One region of the Bacillus spongicola genome, then DNA from elsewhere that is predicted to be linked to it. Evidence: riboswitches for the same ligand, from Rfam matches in the RefSeq annotation. Region 1 holds a riboswitch; each other region holds the start of a gene.

What was found. A riboswitch is a leader RNA that binds a small molecule or an ion and turns the genes downstream of it on or off. The one in region 1 is predicted to bind cobalamin.
Region 2: linked by a shared signal. The riboswitch ahead of U8D43_RS08905 (ABC transporter substrate-binding protein) and the one ahead of U8D43_RS05005 (ABC transporter substrate-binding protein) in region 1 are both predicted to bind cobalamin.
Region 3: linked by a shared signal. The riboswitch ahead of U8D43_RS00125 (acyl-CoA thioesterase) and the one ahead of U8D43_RS05005 (ABC transporter substrate-binding protein) in region 1 are both predicted to bind cobalamin.

What each region holds. Positions count from the first base shown of each region.
Region 1 covers NZ_JAYKTS010000005.1:46,761-52,996, forward strand. The annotation lists gene U8D43_RS04995 (adenosylcobinamide amidohydrolase) at 1-1,353, opposite strand, end outside; gene U8D43_RS05000 (FecCD family ABC transporter permease) at 1,346-2,419, opposite strand; gene U8D43_RS05005 (ABC transporter substrate-binding protein) at 2,382-3,386, opposite strand; cobalamin riboswitch at 3,547-3,759, opposite strand; gene cobT (nicotinate-nucleotide--dimethylbenzimidazole phosphoribosyltransferase) at 3,818-4,858, opposite strand; gene U8D43_RS05015 (cobyric acid synthase) at 4,842-6,236, opposite strand, start outside.
Region 2 covers NZ_JAYKTS010000010.1:61,016-67,251, forward strand. The annotation lists gene U8D43_RS08895 (long-chain fatty acid--CoA ligase) at 1-1,377, shown strand, start outside; gene U8D43_RS08900 (fatty acid--CoA ligase) at 1,392-2,954, shown strand; cobalamin riboswitch at 3,204-3,390, shown strand; gene U8D43_RS08905 (ABC transporter substrate-binding protein) at 3,709-4,671, shown strand; gene U8D43_RS08910 (FecCD family ABC transporter permease) at 4,634-5,698, shown strand; gene U8D43_RS08915 (adenosylcobinamide amidohydrolase) at 5,695-6,236, shown strand, end outside.
Region 3 covers NZ_JAYKTS010000001.1:20,971-27,206, reverse strand. The annotation lists gene U8D43_RS00130 (ribonucleoside-diphosphate reductase subunit alpha) at 1-1,769, opposite strand, end outside; gene U8D43_RS00125 (acyl-CoA thioesterase) at 1,772-2,254, opposite strand; cobalamin riboswitch at 2,525-2,705, opposite strand; gene brfA (ribosome rescue factor BrfA) at 2,884-3,153, shown strand; gene U8D43_RS00120 (hypothetical protein) at 3,279-3,401, opposite strand; gene U8D43_RS00115 (DNA topoisomerase III) at 3,531-5,705, opposite strand; gene U8D43_RS00110 (tetratricopeptide repeat protein) at 5,779-6,236, opposite strand, start outside.

The DNA.
Region 1 (6,236 bases):
TTGCGTCACTGCTAGTACCATTGCATCTGTCGAAGTGCCTGATGCAATCGTTCCAGTCTGGGGATCCTTCACATTCAGATCATTTAGGGCTTTCACTTTGGCTTCTGTGGCTGACATCAGTCCGTTGACCAATGCGCTATCGGATAAATGGCCATTGATGAATACCATGGTGTTTATAGTGCCTACCGTAAAAGGAGCTGGGCACCATTTTGCATTCGTAATATCCACCGCATTTCCCACTCCGGCTGTTACAACTACCATAAATTCAAGGTCCTCCACTACTTTCTTCCTTACCACCACGTCAGCGAGATGAACGGCCGTCATCATCCCGACCGTCTGTTCTGGGGGAATCCCCTTCACTACTAGCCATTCCTCTATATCCCTTACCGGATCGCTGCAGTTGTAATTTTTATTCACATGAAAATTACAAAAATGCTTGTGCCACTGGATCCCATCTCCCACTACCCCATTGGAAATGGTACGGAGAGGGAGGCTGGATTGAATATGTAGGCATGCATCGTCCTGTTGGAACGTAAAGTTATTGCTAAACCTGACCTTTTCATTTTCCTCTACAAATTTTGGCGTCATGAAAAGCTGAGGCTTCGGAACGACCGGATGGGAATCAGCCCCAATCTTCACTTCGTACACCTCTTTCAACTGTTTCTCTTTCCGAAGTGTTTCCGCATCGCCCACTTCCAGAAATAATCCATTATGTAAAAGGGCAAGGCGATCGGCGTATAGGGAGGCAATATTCAAGTCATGTAGAATCGCAAAGACAGTCAGACCCTTTGTCTTCTGCCATTCTTTAATAAGGTCCAACATATGAAAAGTATGCTTAATGTCAAGATGGTTTGTCGGTTCATCCAGTAAAAGAATTTCTGGTTCTTGAGCCAGCGCTTTAGCGAGTAACACCCGTTGCTTCTCCCCACCGCTCAGTTTTCTGAACTGTTTATTAGCGTACCTCGTGATGTTCGTTACTTCCATTACCTGAAGCATGATTTCCTTATCTTTAGCAGATAAACTTTTCAGGAGACCTTTTTGATGAGGATACCGACCAAGGCTGATGATTTCCTCCACTGTGTAGTCGAACGAGACATGAATCTCCTGGGTCAGCACCGCCACCATTTTCGCCTTTTCCAATTTTGACAAAGATGAAACAGACTTACCTGCAAGTAGCAAATCCCCTTCGAAAACCTGAAGCTGGCCGGTGACCAGTTTAAATAAAGTTGTCTTCCCACTTCCATTTGGGCCGAGTAACGCAAAAAACTCACCCTGAAAAATCTCTAGATTTACCCCTCTAATAATAGGGTCTCTTGCACTATATCCTCCAACCAAATTCTTTATCTTAATCATTGCTCCGCCCCCTTCCAATCCTTTCCTTTACTAAAAGAACGGCAAAAATCGGCGCTCCAATTAAGGCTGTGATGACTCCGATTGGAAGTTCCTTTGGTGCAATCAACGTTCTCGCCATTAAGTCAGCTAATACGAGAAATCCTCCACCAATTAGCATGGACAGTGGAAGCACATGGCGGTGATTAGGACCTGTCATCAGTCGGACAAAGTGGGGAATCACCAATCCTACAAATCCAATGGAACCCGACACAGCAACAGCTGATCCAGTTAATAAAGATGCACCTAGGAGAATCCTAATCTTTCCCCTCTTCACATTCACCCCAATATGATCAGCTGCCTCTTCCCCGAGCGCCATCGCATTTAGTTCACGAATATGTATGAACAACAAAGCAGCTCCCAAAATCATAAACGGAAAAATTAGCTGCACATGCCCCCAACCTCTCATGCCGACACTTCCATACAGCCAGTATATTATCTGCGTCATAGATTCCTTATCACCAAGTGCGATAATCAACGAAATAATGGAACCGATGAATGCGCTGGTGATGATTCCTGCAAGGATAATCGTTTCTATTGCCAGTCCCCTGTTACTTAATCGTACCAATCCAAACACAAACAGAAGGGACACCAATCCGCTTATGATGGATACCACTGGAAGGGTGAAGCTTCCTAATCCTATAATGGTAATGTTAAAGAATATCACCGCAACTGCCCCAAGAGCTGCCCCGGAGGAAACCCCGATTGTATAGGGATCTGCCAAAGGATTTCGTAGCAAGCCCTGAAATGCTGCCCCTGCAAGTGCCAGAGATGCCCCCACAATCATGGCAAGAAGCACCCTTGGAAATCGGATATTCCAGATAATCATTACTTCATTTTTCGGAACATCAACGAGCCACCCAAACCCAAACATATTCTCAAATAAAATATGTAAAATAGTTGGTACTGGGAGATAAACACTGCTGTTCAATAAACCAAGGAGGGCTGTACCAAGTACAAACCCTCCACACCCGATATAAAGCCAAACAAATTTATTTCTTATAAACCTCTGGATAGATAAGCTTCGCAAGATTTTCCACTCCCTCAATGAGACGAGGTCCAGGTCTAGTTACCGTATCGCTGTCCACATCATATACCTCTCCGTCCTTGATGGCAGGAACCTCGGACCAACCAGAACGAGCCATAACTCCTTCTTTCGGATTATCCACATAATAGCCATAGGTAGTGACTATGACATCCGGGTTCAACTGGACGATTTCCTCTTCCGTTAGTTTTACCCACCCCTCCAGGTCACCTGCCACATTTTCCGCCTGGATGGATTCGAGCATCTCGTGCATAAACGTTCCTTGCCCAGTTGTGTAAATGTCAGGTGCAGGCGATACCTCCACCCACACCTTCTTCATATCTGTTACTTCCTTTGCTTTCTTCTTAACAGCAATAAGGCGGTCCTTCATATCGGTAATCAGCGCTTCTGCTTCAGTTGTCTTACCTGTAACTTTCCCGATTAGCTCCATCGTCTCATAAACATCTGCAAATGAAGATTCGCTACCGATGACGATTACCTTAATACCCACTCCCTCAAACTGTTTTAAAATATCCTTGTGGTTCTGTTGATGGTAATCAGTAACAAAAATAACATCAGGTAGAAGGGTCAAGATTGATTCCACATTCATATCCTGACCACCCACTTTTTGTACATCTGCCGTTTCCGGAGGATAGTTGGCAAAATCCGAAACCCCGACCATTTTCTCTCCCAATCCAAGCGCATAAGCTATTTCCGTATTGCTTGGTTGCATGGAAACAATCGTGTTTGGTTCTTCATCCAAGGTAACCTCTGAACCAGCATCATCGACAATCGTGACAGGAAAGGCTGTCTCTGACTCTTGCGCCTGTTCCTGACCCGACTCCTGTTCATTAGAGTTTCCATTAACGGATTTATTTTTTTCATTTGTTGAGGTTCCACAGCCAGTTATAATACCCAAAGTCAGGATAAGGACAAAACTGAAAATCCCCCATTTTTGTTTTAACTGATTCATAATTCTTTTCCCCTTTAACATTTTACTCAAATAAAAAAACGCATTCCAAAGGAAGCGTTGAATGTCCAAAAGCACCTATGTATCCCGAGTATGCTAGATTGCTATCGCAAATCCATATACAAGGAAACTCCGTACTTTAAACACCCTTTTCCTCGAAGGAGCTTAAATAACAAGATAGGCAGGTCTCCTGACTTACGCTTCACTGGTCCGCTGTGCCTTCCCATACACCTTTATCGTGTACAGTGGACTCTTACAGCTTTCCTCAACGCTTACAGTGGCGGGACCGTGTTGGATTTACACCAACTTCCCTTTTCACCTTCCATGTCCAGTACGATTTCTGAACATGAAAGGAACCTATTTGTCGTAATATTCATTTTTTTATTCTTTCGTTATTATAATGTAATTTTCCAATATTGTAAATTTTTATTTCACTATAATTTTCCCTTTACACCAGCAGCGGTGAACGTGGACATTTCTTTTAAGATATTCGTTGCAGCTTGGAGTACGGGGTATGCCAGAGCAGCACCTGTCCCTTCACCTAGTCTTAAACTTAAGTTTAAGATAGGTGTTTTCTCTAATAGTTTGATAGCATGCTGATGCCCTACTTCTTGTGATTGGTGGCCGATAAAAAGATAATCTTTAACTTCATTGTGTAACTCTGCTGCGAGAAGAGCAGCAATCGTACTGATGAATCCGTCTATCAAAACAGGCGTTTTCTGTTCCGCAGCTTTTAAAATGGCGCCGATCATCCCGGCAATTTCCAGACCACCGAGTTTGGAAAGAATATCAATTGGATCTCCCTGATCAGGTTGCCGCATGTCGATTGCCTGGCGGATCACGTCCCGCTTATTTTTTTGTTTTTCATCTGAAATTCCTGTTCCAGCACCAACCACTTGGGATACATCCAGCCCGCTTAAAACTGCAAGTACAGCACTGCTGCTCGTCGTATTTCCGATTCCCATTTCCCCAATGATGAGGCATTTCACACCATCATTTAATACCTTCGTTGCCACCTCACTTCCAGCCTCTATTGCTCGAATAGCTTCTTCTCGTGTCATTGCGTCCTCTTTTAGAAAATTGCCTGTACCATGTCGTACTTTTTTGATATGGAGGCCCTCTCTTTGCAAATCGCTTGCTACCCCCATGTCAACAATCTCGATTCTTGCCCCAATCTGCTTTGCAAGCACATTGATGGCTGCTCCCCCGTTAAGAAAATTGTGAACCATTTGGACCGTCACTTCCTGAGGATAGGCTGAAACTCCTTCAGCCGCTACACCATGATCGGCTGCAAACACGATAATGCCTGGTGGCGTAACTACCGGAAAGTCATTGCTGGTGATTTGCCCGAGCTGAATGGAGATATCTTCTACTATCCCTAGGCTCCCTTGCGGTTTGGTCAAAGTGTCTAAATAGCCCTGTATTTTGTCTCCTTGATCCTTATTGACAGGTTCTATGTTAAAACGGCGAATCATGTTTATCACTCTCTTCTCTTTGAAAATCTATCATTCTTTTATAAATCAACTCTAACGAAAGATGCTCCCTAACCACATCTGCAAGCTTATTAAAGGACTCCTCCCTTAATCTCGCAAAAGAAATTCGGTTTTCAATGGGTTCAAGTCCTTTCTTTACTCTCAGAGAATTTAACCACATTTCCCGGAATTCATCATTGTGAAAAATCCCATGAAAGTATGTCCCGGTAATATTATCGCACTGGACACCTTCAGCTCTCCCGGGCAGTTCTATAAACGGAGACAATTCTTCCTTCTGTTCCGTCACTCCCATATGAAGCTCATATCCTTCTACCAGTAATTCTTTTTGACTAAACGTTACTATACCTTTAGACAAAAGTGTTGTCTTTTTTTTTGAAATAAATGTCACCGCCGGAATCAGCCCCAGCCCAGCAACCACCTTCATTGACGATTCCATACCATGCTCGTCCACTACCTTATCCCCTAGCATCTGATAGCCTCCACATATGCCGAAAACAGCCGTTCCTTGCTCTGACAGTGTGTAAATACGGTTCGCCAATCCACTATCGTGTAAAAAAAGTAGGTCGCTTAATGTATTTTTACTACCCGGTAACACCACCATATCAGGCTCACCTAACTCTTCCGCTTTTTGAACATATCGCACATGGCAATCCGGTTCGCTAAAGAAAGGATCGATATCTGTAAAATTAGATATAAAAGGAAACCGAATGACTGCAATGTCCAATTCTCTTGTTGAATCCCTAGTTGAGGTGTAACTGTCGAGAATGACCGAATCCTCTGCCTCAATGTTCAAATCCGCTACATACGGAACAACACCAAGAACAGGAACCCCTGTATATTCCTCTAGCCAACTCAAGCCGGGCGTAAGCAACGATACATCACCCCTGAACTTATTGATGACAATACCAATTACCCTTTGGCGGTCCGCCTTTTCCAAGAGCTGTAACGTTCCGACGAGGCTGGCAAACACTCCACCCTTTTCGATATCCCCTACGAGAATGACTGGTGCATTGGTTAGCCGGGCAACACGCATGTTGACGAGTTCACGATCGTTTAGGTTAATCTCTGCAGGACTCCCTGCCCCTTCTATTACAATACAGTCATAATCTTTTTTAAGTAGGGAATACGATTCCTGAATCAACTGCAATCCTTTTTCATAAAAATCCTGTCGGTACTCGCCGGCTTTCATATTTTGAAAAGGTACACCGTTCACGACAATTTGTGATTGATAGTCTCCTGTCGGCTTGATCAGAATTGGATTCATTTCCGTCGTCGCTACTACACCTGCCGCTTCCGCCTGTACTCCCTGCGCCCTTCCGATTTCCTTTCCATCAGACGTAATATAGGAATTGAGCGACAT
Region 2 (6,236 bases), on a different contig from region 1:
CCGTGTACCGGAGCCGTTCTTCATATGGTGAATATTCGCTTATCACCTGAACATATTGCCTATGTGATTAATCACGCTGAAGATAAAATATTATTAATAGATGAGGATTTAGTTCCTCTTATCGAACAAGTTCAACATGAGTTGAAAACGGTTGAAAAGTATATCATTATGACGGACAATGACACCCTTCCTCAGACAACATTACCATCCGTCTACTCCTATGAAGAGTTATTAAAAGAAGCAGACGAAGATTTTCCACTTAGGGAAGATTTGGATGAGAACACACCCGCTGGTATGTGCTACACCTCGGCTACAACTGGTAATCCAAAGGGAGTCGTTTATACCCATAGAGGCATCGTTCTTCACGCTATGGCCACAGGCTTAGCAGATACGATTGCCTTGTCTGAGCGAGATGTATGTATGCCGATTGTACCCATGTTTCATGCAAATGCATGGGGGTTACCATTTGCTGCAGTCTGGTTTGGCACGAGTCTAGTGTTGCCAGGTCCAAATATGACTCCTGATGTGATAGCCTCTTTAATTCAAGATGCGGGAGTGACAATTACGGCTGGCGTGCCAACGATTTGGCTTGCTTTTGTGAATTTGTTAGAAAAAGAAAATTACGACATTAGTAGTTTACGAGCGGTCGTATGCGGTGGATCTGCCGCTCCGAAAAATATTATCAGGGCCTTTGAAGAAAAGTACCACATTCCGTTTATCCAAGGTTATGGCATGACTGAAACAAGTCCGATCGTCTCCCTTTCAACATTAACGAGTAATATGGATACCCTTTCTATGGAAGAACGTGTAAATACAAGAGCACTGCAGGGCATGGTGATACCTGGTCTAGATGTGAAAATTATTAATGAAAATGGTGAGGTTCCTTGGGACGGAAAAACGATGGGAGAACTTATCGTTCGTGGTCCATGGGTGGCACATGAATATTACCGGGATGAACGGAGCAAAGAAACTTTTAAAGACGGTTGGCTATATACCGGTGATATCGCGACGAGAAGCAAGGACGGTTATATCAAAATTACTGATCGAACGAAGGATTTGATCAAAAGTGGCGGAGAATGGATATCGTCGGTTGATTTGGAAAATGCCCTAATGACTCATGACGCCGTATTTGAAGCAGCGGTGATTGCTGTACCACATAAAAAATGGCAAGAGCGACCACTGGCATGTGTTGTGCTGCAAGAGGGGTACGAAGAGTCGATCAAAGACGAACTCTTATCCTACCTCTCTACTCAATTTGCAAAATGGTGGTTACCCGATGATATTATTTTTCTAAATGAGATTCCGAAAACCTCAGTTGGGAAGTTTTTGAAGCGTGCTCTACGAGACCAATTAAGCCAAGAACTTATTTCAGAATAAAAGGAGGAGATTGAATGTACGCAACAACCGGCTCTATATTTGATCAGACAGTTAGTAAATTCCGAAATAAAGAGGCAATCATAGAAGAAAAAACAGGTACACGGTGGACGTATGGACAATGGCAACAGGAAGTTCACCGAGCAGCCAACGCGCTAAAGGCTGCAGGAGTGAAAAAGGGGGACCGGGTTTCCACTTTTCTATTTAATACGTTAGAACTTGCAACGATTTTCTTTGCTTGTGGCAAAGTAGGAGCGGTCTTAAATCCCATAAATTTCCGCTTGAAAGCACAGGAAGTTAAGTACATTCTTCAAGATTGCCAGCCGAAGGTAGTTTTATTTGAAGAAGCTCTTTCTGGTCCTATTGAAAGCCTTGCTGATGATTTCTCTTCTATTATTTTTTGGTATACAGGCGATAAAAAGCCTGAGTTCGCTAAAAATTATGATACAACAGTTAATGCCTGTACAGCTGAGTGGGATGAATGTGAGGTCAACGAAAATGATCCCTATGCCATTATGTATACGAGTGGAACAACGGGGCGACCGAAAGGAGTCTTCCATCGCCACCGAGATATGGCTGAACAAAGTTTAATCTGTAATGCGGTCTTAGGTATTTCCTCAAATGATATCGGTTTGGTCACTGCGCCAATGTTTCATTGTGCGGAACTACATTGTTGCTTCTTACCGCGTGTTCAAGCAGGGGCGAAAAACGTCATTCTGCATCAATTCCATCCAGAACGTGTGCTGGGTGTGATTAATTCAGAACAAATTACTACCTTCTTTGCCGCTCCGACGATGTGGAATATGCTACTTCAATATGATTTAGATCAATTCAATACCTCATCATTAAGAATCGGTCTTTACGGAGCAGCACCAATGCCTCCAGTACTTGTGAAAGCCATTGATGAAAAGTTAGGCATAGGGTTAATCCAAGCATATGGTCAAACGGAAATGGGACCCGCGGTTACTTTCTTGCTTCAAGATGAACAACTTACGAAAACAGGTTCTGCCGGACGGGCGGCGTATAATCATGAAATTCGCGTCGTGAAACCGAATGAGGGTGGGCCGTCTGAGCCTGATGATCTCTGTGCACCAGGAGAAGTGGGCGAAATCATTATTCGTGGTTCTTGCACCATGATGGGTTATTTCAATCGGGATGATGCTACTGAAAAAGCGTTATATAAAGGGTGGTATCATTCGAGTGATTTAGGCTACATGGATGAAGAAGGGTTTTTATATGTTGCCGATCGAGTGGACGATATGATCATCTCAGGGGGAGAGAATGTTTATCCGCGAGAAGTAGAAGATGCGCTTCATGCCCATGAAGAGGTGTTAGATGTTGCTGTACTCGGGAAACCACATGAGAAGTGGGGAGAACAAGTCACAGCCATCATCGTAGCTAAGAACGAAGCACTTACAAACGCTGATCTTGATGCATACTTGAAAAATGGTGATCTGTTAGCAGATTATAAACGCCCAAGAGAGTATGTATTTGTCGATGAATTGCCTCGAAATGCGAGTGGGAAAATTCAAAAATTCTTGATTCGAGAAACGTTCATTGAAAAAGAGCAACAGGTTTAATCGGAATGTAGCCGAAGTGGACTATATTTCCTGAATGTAGTGCAGCCATAAAGATTGTATGTATTCTCACACTCTGCATGGTTATTAAATTAATATGAAGGATTCGGAGTAACTAATAACAGTAAGTGAAACAGGTACCTTTTTAAGGTGCCTGTTTTATTTGATTACTTTAAAGTGAGAATAATTCAAAATATTTAGTCCCAATCTGAGAAAAAACTAGTGTATAATGACTAATGGCGGAAACAAAAACTAAATACGTTGGGATTAGGTGATAATACGGTTATTATCATAATAGGGAAGTTGGTGAAAAGCCAACGCGGTCCCGCCACTGTAAATGGGAGTGAGTTGTAATATCCACTGTGTAGATTCTTGCACGGGAAGGTACAGCAAACGATGACCATGAAGCCAGGAGACCTGCCTAATTCTCTGCACCCAAAAAACCTACGAGGATAGGATGGTGTATTAAGGCCGTGTTGTCAAAAAAAATGATAGCGTTTGCCTTTTTACACACACCGCATCTTCTATTGGGAAGATGTTTTTTTGGCTCTTTTCGTAAAGTTTGTTGCTCCTATCACAAAGAAAGAACAGGTAGTAAGGTTTTTTCGAGTTATTTCTTCCCAGTAATGTAGAAATCTAAAATTTCTCGCTAGGAAAGGAGCATGAAGTCATACATTTCAAGGGGTTTATCCCTATTCGAAAAGCCACACTCTTTGCGGAAATAGCCTTTTTATTTTAGACAATAGGGGGAGTAAAAATGAAAAGAATTTATATGATAAGTTTATTTTTAATTTTATCACTAGGGTTAAGTGGATGTGGCGATGCTGAAACCAAGCCGAAAGAGACTACATCCGAAACAAAATTAGTAACTACAACTTTTCCAGTTACCTTAACTGATAGTGCTGGACAAGAAGTAACCATTGAGGAGAGACCAACGAAAATTGTGTCCTTAATTCCGAGTAATACAGAAATATTATTTGAACTCGGATTATCTGAGGAAGTGATTGCGGTGACGGATTTTGATAACTACCCTGAAGAAGTGTTTGAGCTTGAAAAAATCGGGGGAATGGAATTTAATGTCGAGAAAATCATCTCTTTAAATCCAGATCTTGTTTTAGCACATGAATCAAGCTATTCGATGGCACAAGCAGGACTCAAGCAAATTCAAGATGCAGGGGTAGCAGTTGTTGTTGTTGATCAGGCTGATAGTTTTGAAGATCTGTATGCTTCGGTTAAGCTTATCGGTCAAGCTACTGGTCAAGTTGAGGAAGCAAATCAAGAAGTTGAAGAGATGAAATCAGCGCTTTTGACGATTAAAGAAAAAGCGGATTCTATATCAGAAGATAAGAAAAAGACGGTCTTTTTTGAAATATCTCCTGCACCAGAAATTTATACTGCTGGACAAAATACCTTTCTTCATGAAATATTAGAGTTGATTTCAGCTAAGAATGCAGTTGGAGAGCAAGAAGGCTGGCCACAAATGACAGAGGAAGCCATCGTTGCATTAAATCCAGATGTCATTATTACCACTTATGGCTATTATTCAGAGGATCCAATTGGTCAAGTATTAGCCAGAGAAGGATGGATTGGGGTAACTGCAGTGGAGAAAGAAGAGATTTTTGATATCCATTCAGATCTAGTTACACGTCCAGGTCCTAGATTAATACAAGGAGTAGAGGGAGTTGCCAAAGCGGTTTATCCAGAGGTATTTACGAACTAATTCATTCTTAACGTATAGTTTTGCGGTTGTATTTTTAATTGTTTCTATCCTATTAGGTGTTTCTATTGGTACTGTTTCGGTTCCGTTCACAGTCATACTTCAATTAGTTTTGATGAAAGTAGCACCGTTCCTTTCTTTTCAAATAGAGGAACAGTTTTTGTATATTGTGTCTGCTATACGCTTACCTCGTGTAGTATTAGCTGGACTTGTAGGGGCGTCTCTTGCTATTGCAGGAGCCGCTTTTCAAGGGCTATTACGAAATCCCTTGGCGGACCCCTATACATTAGGGGTTTCTTCGGGTGCCTCGGTAGGTGCGGTTGTGACGCTCTTTTTTCATCTATCACTGCCAATTTTGGGACTATTCACCTTACCATTTATGAGTATTTTTGCATCCTCACTGACGATTTTTTTCGTGTTATTTTTTACTAAGAAAATTGACATTAGTATGAAAGTAGAGACGATTATTTTAACAGGAATCATCGTGAGTTCCTTTTTAGGTGCTTTACTTTCCTTGATGATTGCGCTGACAAATGATGAACTTCGACAAATTATTGGCTGGTTATTAGGAAGCGTGGCAATGAGAGGGTGGCAATATGTGTGGATTCTACTTCCCTTCTTTTTATTCGGAAGTATCCTTCTTTGGATTCAAGCAAATGAGCTGGACGTTCTAAGTTTTGGGGAAGAAAAAGCTCAATATTTAGGAGTGAATGTTCACCGAAAGAAATTAATGATTTTACTTGGTGGTTCTATTTTAACTGGAGCCGCAGTTTCCGTATCAGGCACAATCGGCTTTGTTGGATTGGTTATTCCTCATTTTGTTCGTCAGATTTGGGGTCCAAGACATCGTCAATTGCTCATTTTGTCGATGCTATTCGGTGGAGGATTTCTTATTTTGGCAGATGTCGTGTCAAGAACCATTATTTCTCCAACGGAACTACCAATTGGAGTGATTACGGCCATCATTGGTGCACCGGTGTTTGGTCTTGTTTTAATGAAACAAAAACATGAAAGTAGTGGTTCATCATGATAGAAGTGCGTAATGTTAGTGGTGGATATGCTTCGGAAAATGTGATAAAAAAAGTCTCGTTTTCGGTTAATAAGGGAGAGTTATATGGAATATTAGGACCAAATGGAAGTGGGAAGACGACACTATTAAAAATGATAACCGGCTTACTCCCCATCCAATCGGGTTCTATTCTTATTTCAGGAAAAGATCTTCAGGACTATTCAGCAAAAGAACTAGCAAAAACGACAGCGGTTTTGCCTCAAATGACAACGGTCTCTTTATCCTATAGTGTCAAAGAGACGGTCTCTTTAGGGAGGTATGCGCATCAACGTGGTTTGTTTACGTCTTGGAGTGATAGAGACGAGAGGATCGTTCAAACAGTGTTGGGTTTGACGGGAATTAAACACTATGAAAAAGCGCGTTTGGAAGAGCTTTCTGGTGGTGAAAAGCAACGCGTTTTTTTAGCACAAGCACTAGCTCAAGAACCGGAAATTTTGTTATTGGATGAACCAACGAATCATTTGGATTTATCTTTTCAAAAAGACCTTCTAGATACCTT
Region 3 (6,236 bases), on a different contig from region 1:
TTTTCAAAATAAGTGCCCGTATGCCAATCGCTTCCGACATAAGCGGGATAAGCTCCTTTTTCTTTCGCAAGATTCATACTTGCTTTAATCGTTAAATAAGCGATATTTTCATAGATTTCATCACATTCAGTAATCGCTTCCTCACTCTCCCACTTCACCCCGTTTAAGGCAAGGAAATGATGCCAGCCAAATGTGCCCAGTCCGATTCCACGGTATTTTTGGTTCGTTAACTGCGCTTGTGGAAGCGGAATTTTATTAACGTCTATCACATTATCGAGCATGCGAACTTGAATGGGAATCAAGCGTTCTAAAACATCATCACGGATGGTTACTGCCAACGATAGTGAGGATAAATTGCACACCACAAAATCACCTGGCTTTTTCACACTAACAATATTTCCGTCTTGAATGTATTCCTCAGCAAGAATGGTCGGACTCATATTTTGCGTAATTTCAGTGCATAGGTTGGCACAATAAATCATCCCTTCGTGGTGATTAGCGTTGAGACGATTTACTGTATCTCGGTAGAACATATAGGGAGTACCGGTTTCGAGTTGTGAAATCATAATTCGTTTGAACAACTCAATCGCAGGAACCATTTCCTTTGATATTGCCGTATTCTGAACACAACTCCAATAGCGGTCTGAAAACTCCCCAGATCCTGGCTTTTCATCAAAATAATCCTCTAACGAAAATCCCATCGTTTCACTCACTTCATGAGGATCGAATAAATACCAATTTTCACGTTTCTCCACCATTTCCATGAACACATCTGGAAGACAGACTCCCGTAAACAAATCATGCGTTCGTTGGCGTTCGTCACCGTTATTTAGACGGGTATCTAAAAATGAGAAAATATCTTTATGCCAAACATCTAAATAAACCGCAATTGCCCCCTGTCTCTGTCCAAGTTGGTCTACTGCAACCGCAGTATTATTGAGTTGCTTCATCCACGGAATCACCCCTGAACTGATGTTTTTAAAGCCCTTAATACTGCTTCCACGGCTACGGATTTTCCCTAAATAGACCCCGATTCCGCCTCCATTTTTACTTAATGTGGCAATATCTGTATTCGTGTCATATATGCTGCGGAGTGAATCATCGACCGTATCAATAAAACAACTCGATAATTGTCCATGATTTTTTCCAGCATTTGCTAAGGTTGGTGTTGCAACTGTCATATATAAATTCGACATCGCCCAATATGATTCTGCTACAAGAGCAATTCGTTTGGATGAAGGCTCAAGTTTCATCAAGTCCATCGCAATAATCATAAATCGCTCCTGAGGAAGCTCCATTGTCGCTCCATTGTGGGAAGATGCTAAATATCGTTCACTTAATGTCACCAGGCCAATATAGTTAAATAGAAGATCTTTTTCTGGTGATAGAAGCTGTCCTAACTCCTGGATTTCTTCTTTGGAATAGGAAGTAAGTAGGGATTCATGATAGATTCCTTGAGCCGTTAATGAAGAAATCAATTCAAAAAATGATTCATAAGGTTGACCTATTTGTCTGTGTTCCAAGGCTTGTTCGTACAATCGATCTAGGTACGCCTTCGCTGCCACAAATGTCCAGTCTGGTTCGATTGACGTTAAGCGTTCGAGCGCTCCGAGAATAACAAGATCATAAAAGGACGTATGATCAGAATCGTTAATGTTCGTTAAAACCTTCTCACTCAATTCGGTGATTGATAGCTGAGGAAACCTTTTTTCAAGCGAATGTAGGTAGTCCATATATATTTCTTTATCAGGATAAATATTGGTAATCATACTCATTCCCCTTTCGTCATTTTCTGATTTTGCTTGCGAATTTTCTTCCTAAGCTGGGCCTCTTCAAACCGTTTTTCCTCCTCTAAGGTCTGAGGGAGTACTCTGGGAACTTCTGTCGGTATGCTGTTTGAATCCATTGCAACCATCGTTAAGAAGGAAGTTGTTGTGATAGCTTTCTGACCTGTTAACAGGTCCTCACTCTCTACCTTTACATACACCTCCATCGATGTTCTTCCGGTTGACACGACATATCCCTCAAGGGTTAATATATCGCCTACCTTTGCTGACGACAAAAAATGTACGGAATCAATCGACGCCGTCACCACAAGACATCGACTATGTTTCATTGCTGCTAGGGCAGCGACTTCATCAATATAAGCTAATACCTTTCCTCCAAAAATACTGTCTAAATGATTGGTATCTGGTGGCAATACGATCCTTGTTTGAATCGTCCTAGACTGGTCGGTGCTTACGATGTTTTCCATTGAATTTTCCTCCATTTTATAGAACACTAGCTCTTCGGGCTCACAAGATCTGAGTTGAATTTTTATCTTACTAGTTTCCTACTCTCCTGATCACGTATTTAAAACATGCAATTTCCCAATATATAAAAAGGGAAATAATCAAAAAAAGAAAACGAACCAATTAAAAAACCCATCACTCAGGAGGATGGGTTAGAACGTCGATATGATGATAAGCTATCAAAAAACCTACCAAATATACCATCGTCCTACCTTCTCAATTCCCGAAGAAGATAATACGTATTTCAAAAGGCAGGTCTCCTGACTCGTGTGTTCGCCTACTCTAAGCCCTTCCCATCTCATCGTGACAGTGGATCTGCTTATTTCGTACACACTTACAGTTGCGGGGACAGTTTTGGTTTCTCACCAAATTCCCTATTAAGTCTCAAATGACACCTTTAAAATCGGTTATAGTACTATATATAGTATTCATAAGTTATTAAGACACAAATTATAGTATCTGTGATACATTATAGACGTCTCTCTCACGATTGACAAGTTAGAATTTTCGCCTTTTGATGATAATATTGTATAATTAGGTACGCAGCATAACTCCCATCTGTAGGTGAGGGTTAAATACACACGGAAATGAAGTGGTAGGGTTGACGAAATCAAACGCAAAAAAAATTCGCGAAAAAAGAACGAGAGAAGGTAGTCCAAATCCAGTGATTTTTAGAAGTTCTTACGGCCAGTTAAATTTAACTACAAGAAAAACCAAAACCAAAAAAGAGCTAACCTATCGATTAAAGCACAAGAACCATTCTTCCCCAGAAGGAAAAAATGGTTCTTTTTTAATGCCTTTTTTCGTAGACATTGTGGCCATTTCATCAGATTTTTCATTAAATCGCCCATTTCACTTTTGATTTCCAGGAAAAATAGGCGAAAGCATGCCCGGAACAAAACTATAGCAACATTTTTGGACTGGTTCAAAAGCAACAATCTTTGCGAAAAGAACCTTTTATACCATTTTAATGAAATATCTCAAGGATTATCTTCTCACAAGCAATTGTCTAACAGCTAAAATAACCCCGATTGTAATCAAGACTAAAGCTATTATGCCAGCAATGATACCTGTCCAATCTTCCAAGATAAATAAACTAATAACCCACAAAATTAATCCACTTTCAAAAATCACATAGGGTACTAAGAAGCTTCGGTATTTTCTGTAAAAAAAGAAATAAGATAAGCTCAGTACTAAAAGAACGATATAGGATATATTATCGATGATGACCCCTCCGATCTATTTTGGTGTTGTTGACTGCTCAGAACCAGAAAAGTCAAATTGTGTTTTCTTTTCTCCTGCATTCCAAACAAGCCTAGCATCAAATACATTCTCTCCCTTTTTGAAACCTTTGATGGTGTCTGTTTTGCCCTTTGAAAGTAATTTTTTCGCATTGGTTTGAGAGATCGTCTTACCTAATATTTTTTTAGAAAAGCTAAATTTGCAATTCTTCGTTTTATATTCACTACAACCGTAGAAGGTAGATTTATCTAATACTTTGCCACCACATAATGGACAAACACCGACCGATTTACCGACTGAGTACTTGTTTTTCGTTCCTTGAACGGATTCTGTATCGATCCCAGCAAAGGTCCAAGAGTTGCTGTCTTCCACCGCATCGGCAATGATTTTGGCAGATAATTTTTTCACTTGTTCCATAAACGTTAAAGCCGATGCCTTCCCGTCACCAATTTCATGAAGTCGTTGTTCCCATTTCGCAGTCATTTCGGCAGAAGCTAAAATTTTGTCTCCTACCGCCTCAATCAGCACCTTGGCTTTATCCGTGGCGAACACTTGATTTTTCTTAATGGAGATATACTTCCGGTCTTGTAGCATCGTTATGATGCCTGCCCTTGTCGCTTCGGTTCCAAGCCCTTCTGTTTTTTTTAATACTTTTTCAAGTTCATCATTTTCCAAGTGCTTACCTGCCGTTTTCATTAACGTAATCAGTTGTCCTTCTGTATATCGTTTCGGCGGTTGCGTTTTGCTTTCTTTCACCTTCACGTCTGAAACCTTACCTGAATCGCCTTTTTCCACAAGCGGCAAAATTACGTCCTTCTCGCCCCCTTGCTGGAAAATCACCTTCCGCCAACCCTCTTTAATTTGCTGCTTTCCTTTTGAAATGAATTCAGCGCGTCCTTCAACAAGCGTTGTAATGGTGGAATAATCAAAAATAGACGCTTCATAGTGTGCCGCAATTAAACGCCGCACCAGTAAATCATAGATTTTTTCTTCATCTGGAGACAGCTTACTTGGATCCTTTACTTGCTCAGTTGGAATAATGGCGTAATGATCAGTGACCTTTTTTTCATTAACATAACGTTTATTATGTAAAATTGACTCATTTGGTAATGGAAACAACTCTTTATATGCTGAAAATTGAGCGATTTTGTTTAAAATTTCAGGAAACATTTCCGCTTCTCCAGGTGTTACATGGGTAGAGTCCGACCGTGGATAGGACACAATTCCTTTTTGATAAAGTTTTTGGGTAATGTCTAGCGTTTTCTTTGGTGAAAATTTATACGCTTTATTCGCCGTTGCTTGCAGGGCAGATAAATTAAAAAGAAGAGGCGGCAGGTATTCTTTCCGCTCTTTCTCAACCTTAGCAACTTCTGCCTGTTTTCCCTTGCAAAAAGCGGCGATTTTATCGGCCATTTCCTTCTCTTTTAAACGAGAATCATCTTCTTTTTGCCATTTGCCTTCATAGGCTTTACCGTCCATATTGAATGTTGCCAATACTTCCCAAAACGGTTCACTTTTGAATTGTTCAATCTCTTTTTCTCGTTTCACAATAAGAGCCAGAGTCGGCGTTTGCACGCGACCAGCTGAAAACACATCTGACATGCCTTTATTTTTCAATAATAATGTATACACTCTTGATGCATTCATTCCAACAACCCAATCAGCACATGCACGTGCATACGCTTCATGAAACAAACTGAGGGTCTCTTTTTCATCGATTAAAGATTGAAAGCCCTCGGTGATTGCCTTGGGGGTTAAGGAACTAATCCACAGTCGTTTCATCGGTTTTTTCACTCGTGACTGATTCACGATATTTCGAACAATCAGTTCCCCTTCTCGCCCGGCATCTCCTGCATGAATCACTTCTGTGACCTGGGAACGACTTAAGAGCGACTTTACGACCTGATATTGTTTGAATTTAGATTTTGTGACTTCATATTGAAAGCGCTCAGGTATTAATGGTAAGTTTGTGAGCGTCCATTTTTTCCAGGAGGCGTCGTATTTTTCAGGTGCTTGCAATTGCAGGAGATGGCCCACTGCCCACGTGACATACGCTCCTTTTGGAAAGTATTGATTGGGTAAGATTTCAATAAACCCTTGTCCCTTTTTATGAGGAAACGGCTTGGCCAATGTCGCTCCTTGATCGGGTTTTTCAGCAATGATCAGTTTCATGGGACACCTCTTTCTTTCAGATGGAAGAAGAAAACAGCAACGTTTCCGCTACTGTTTTTTATCTTATTCTACTTTATACGACTGAATCCGATTTCTCTAGTTCTTTTTCAATTTGTTGAAATTCTGGTGAAGTTAGCAGGGATTTAAAATTCGGGTTATTTTTCATAGAGTCGATATAAGAAGGATCGAGCTCTAGCATGATTTTAATATGGTTTAGAGCTTTTTCCTTATCCCCTTGAATAACATAAATATCGGCCAATGACCAATGGGCATCGGGATGGTCTGAAAAAGTTAGATTCACTTCTTCAAAAATAGCGATCGCTTTTTCATAATCACCCATAAAGCGATAGGCATCTCCCTTGTATATTAAAGGATACTCGTCAAGCGGATTCATTTCAATAACACGATCAAGAACATTAATTTCTAATTCATATTGACCGGTTAGATCGTAGGCATCAGCTAAAAAAAGTAACGCATCTACATCCTTCGGTACAAATGTTAAGTATTGTTGAAACTGAAGGATGGCATCCT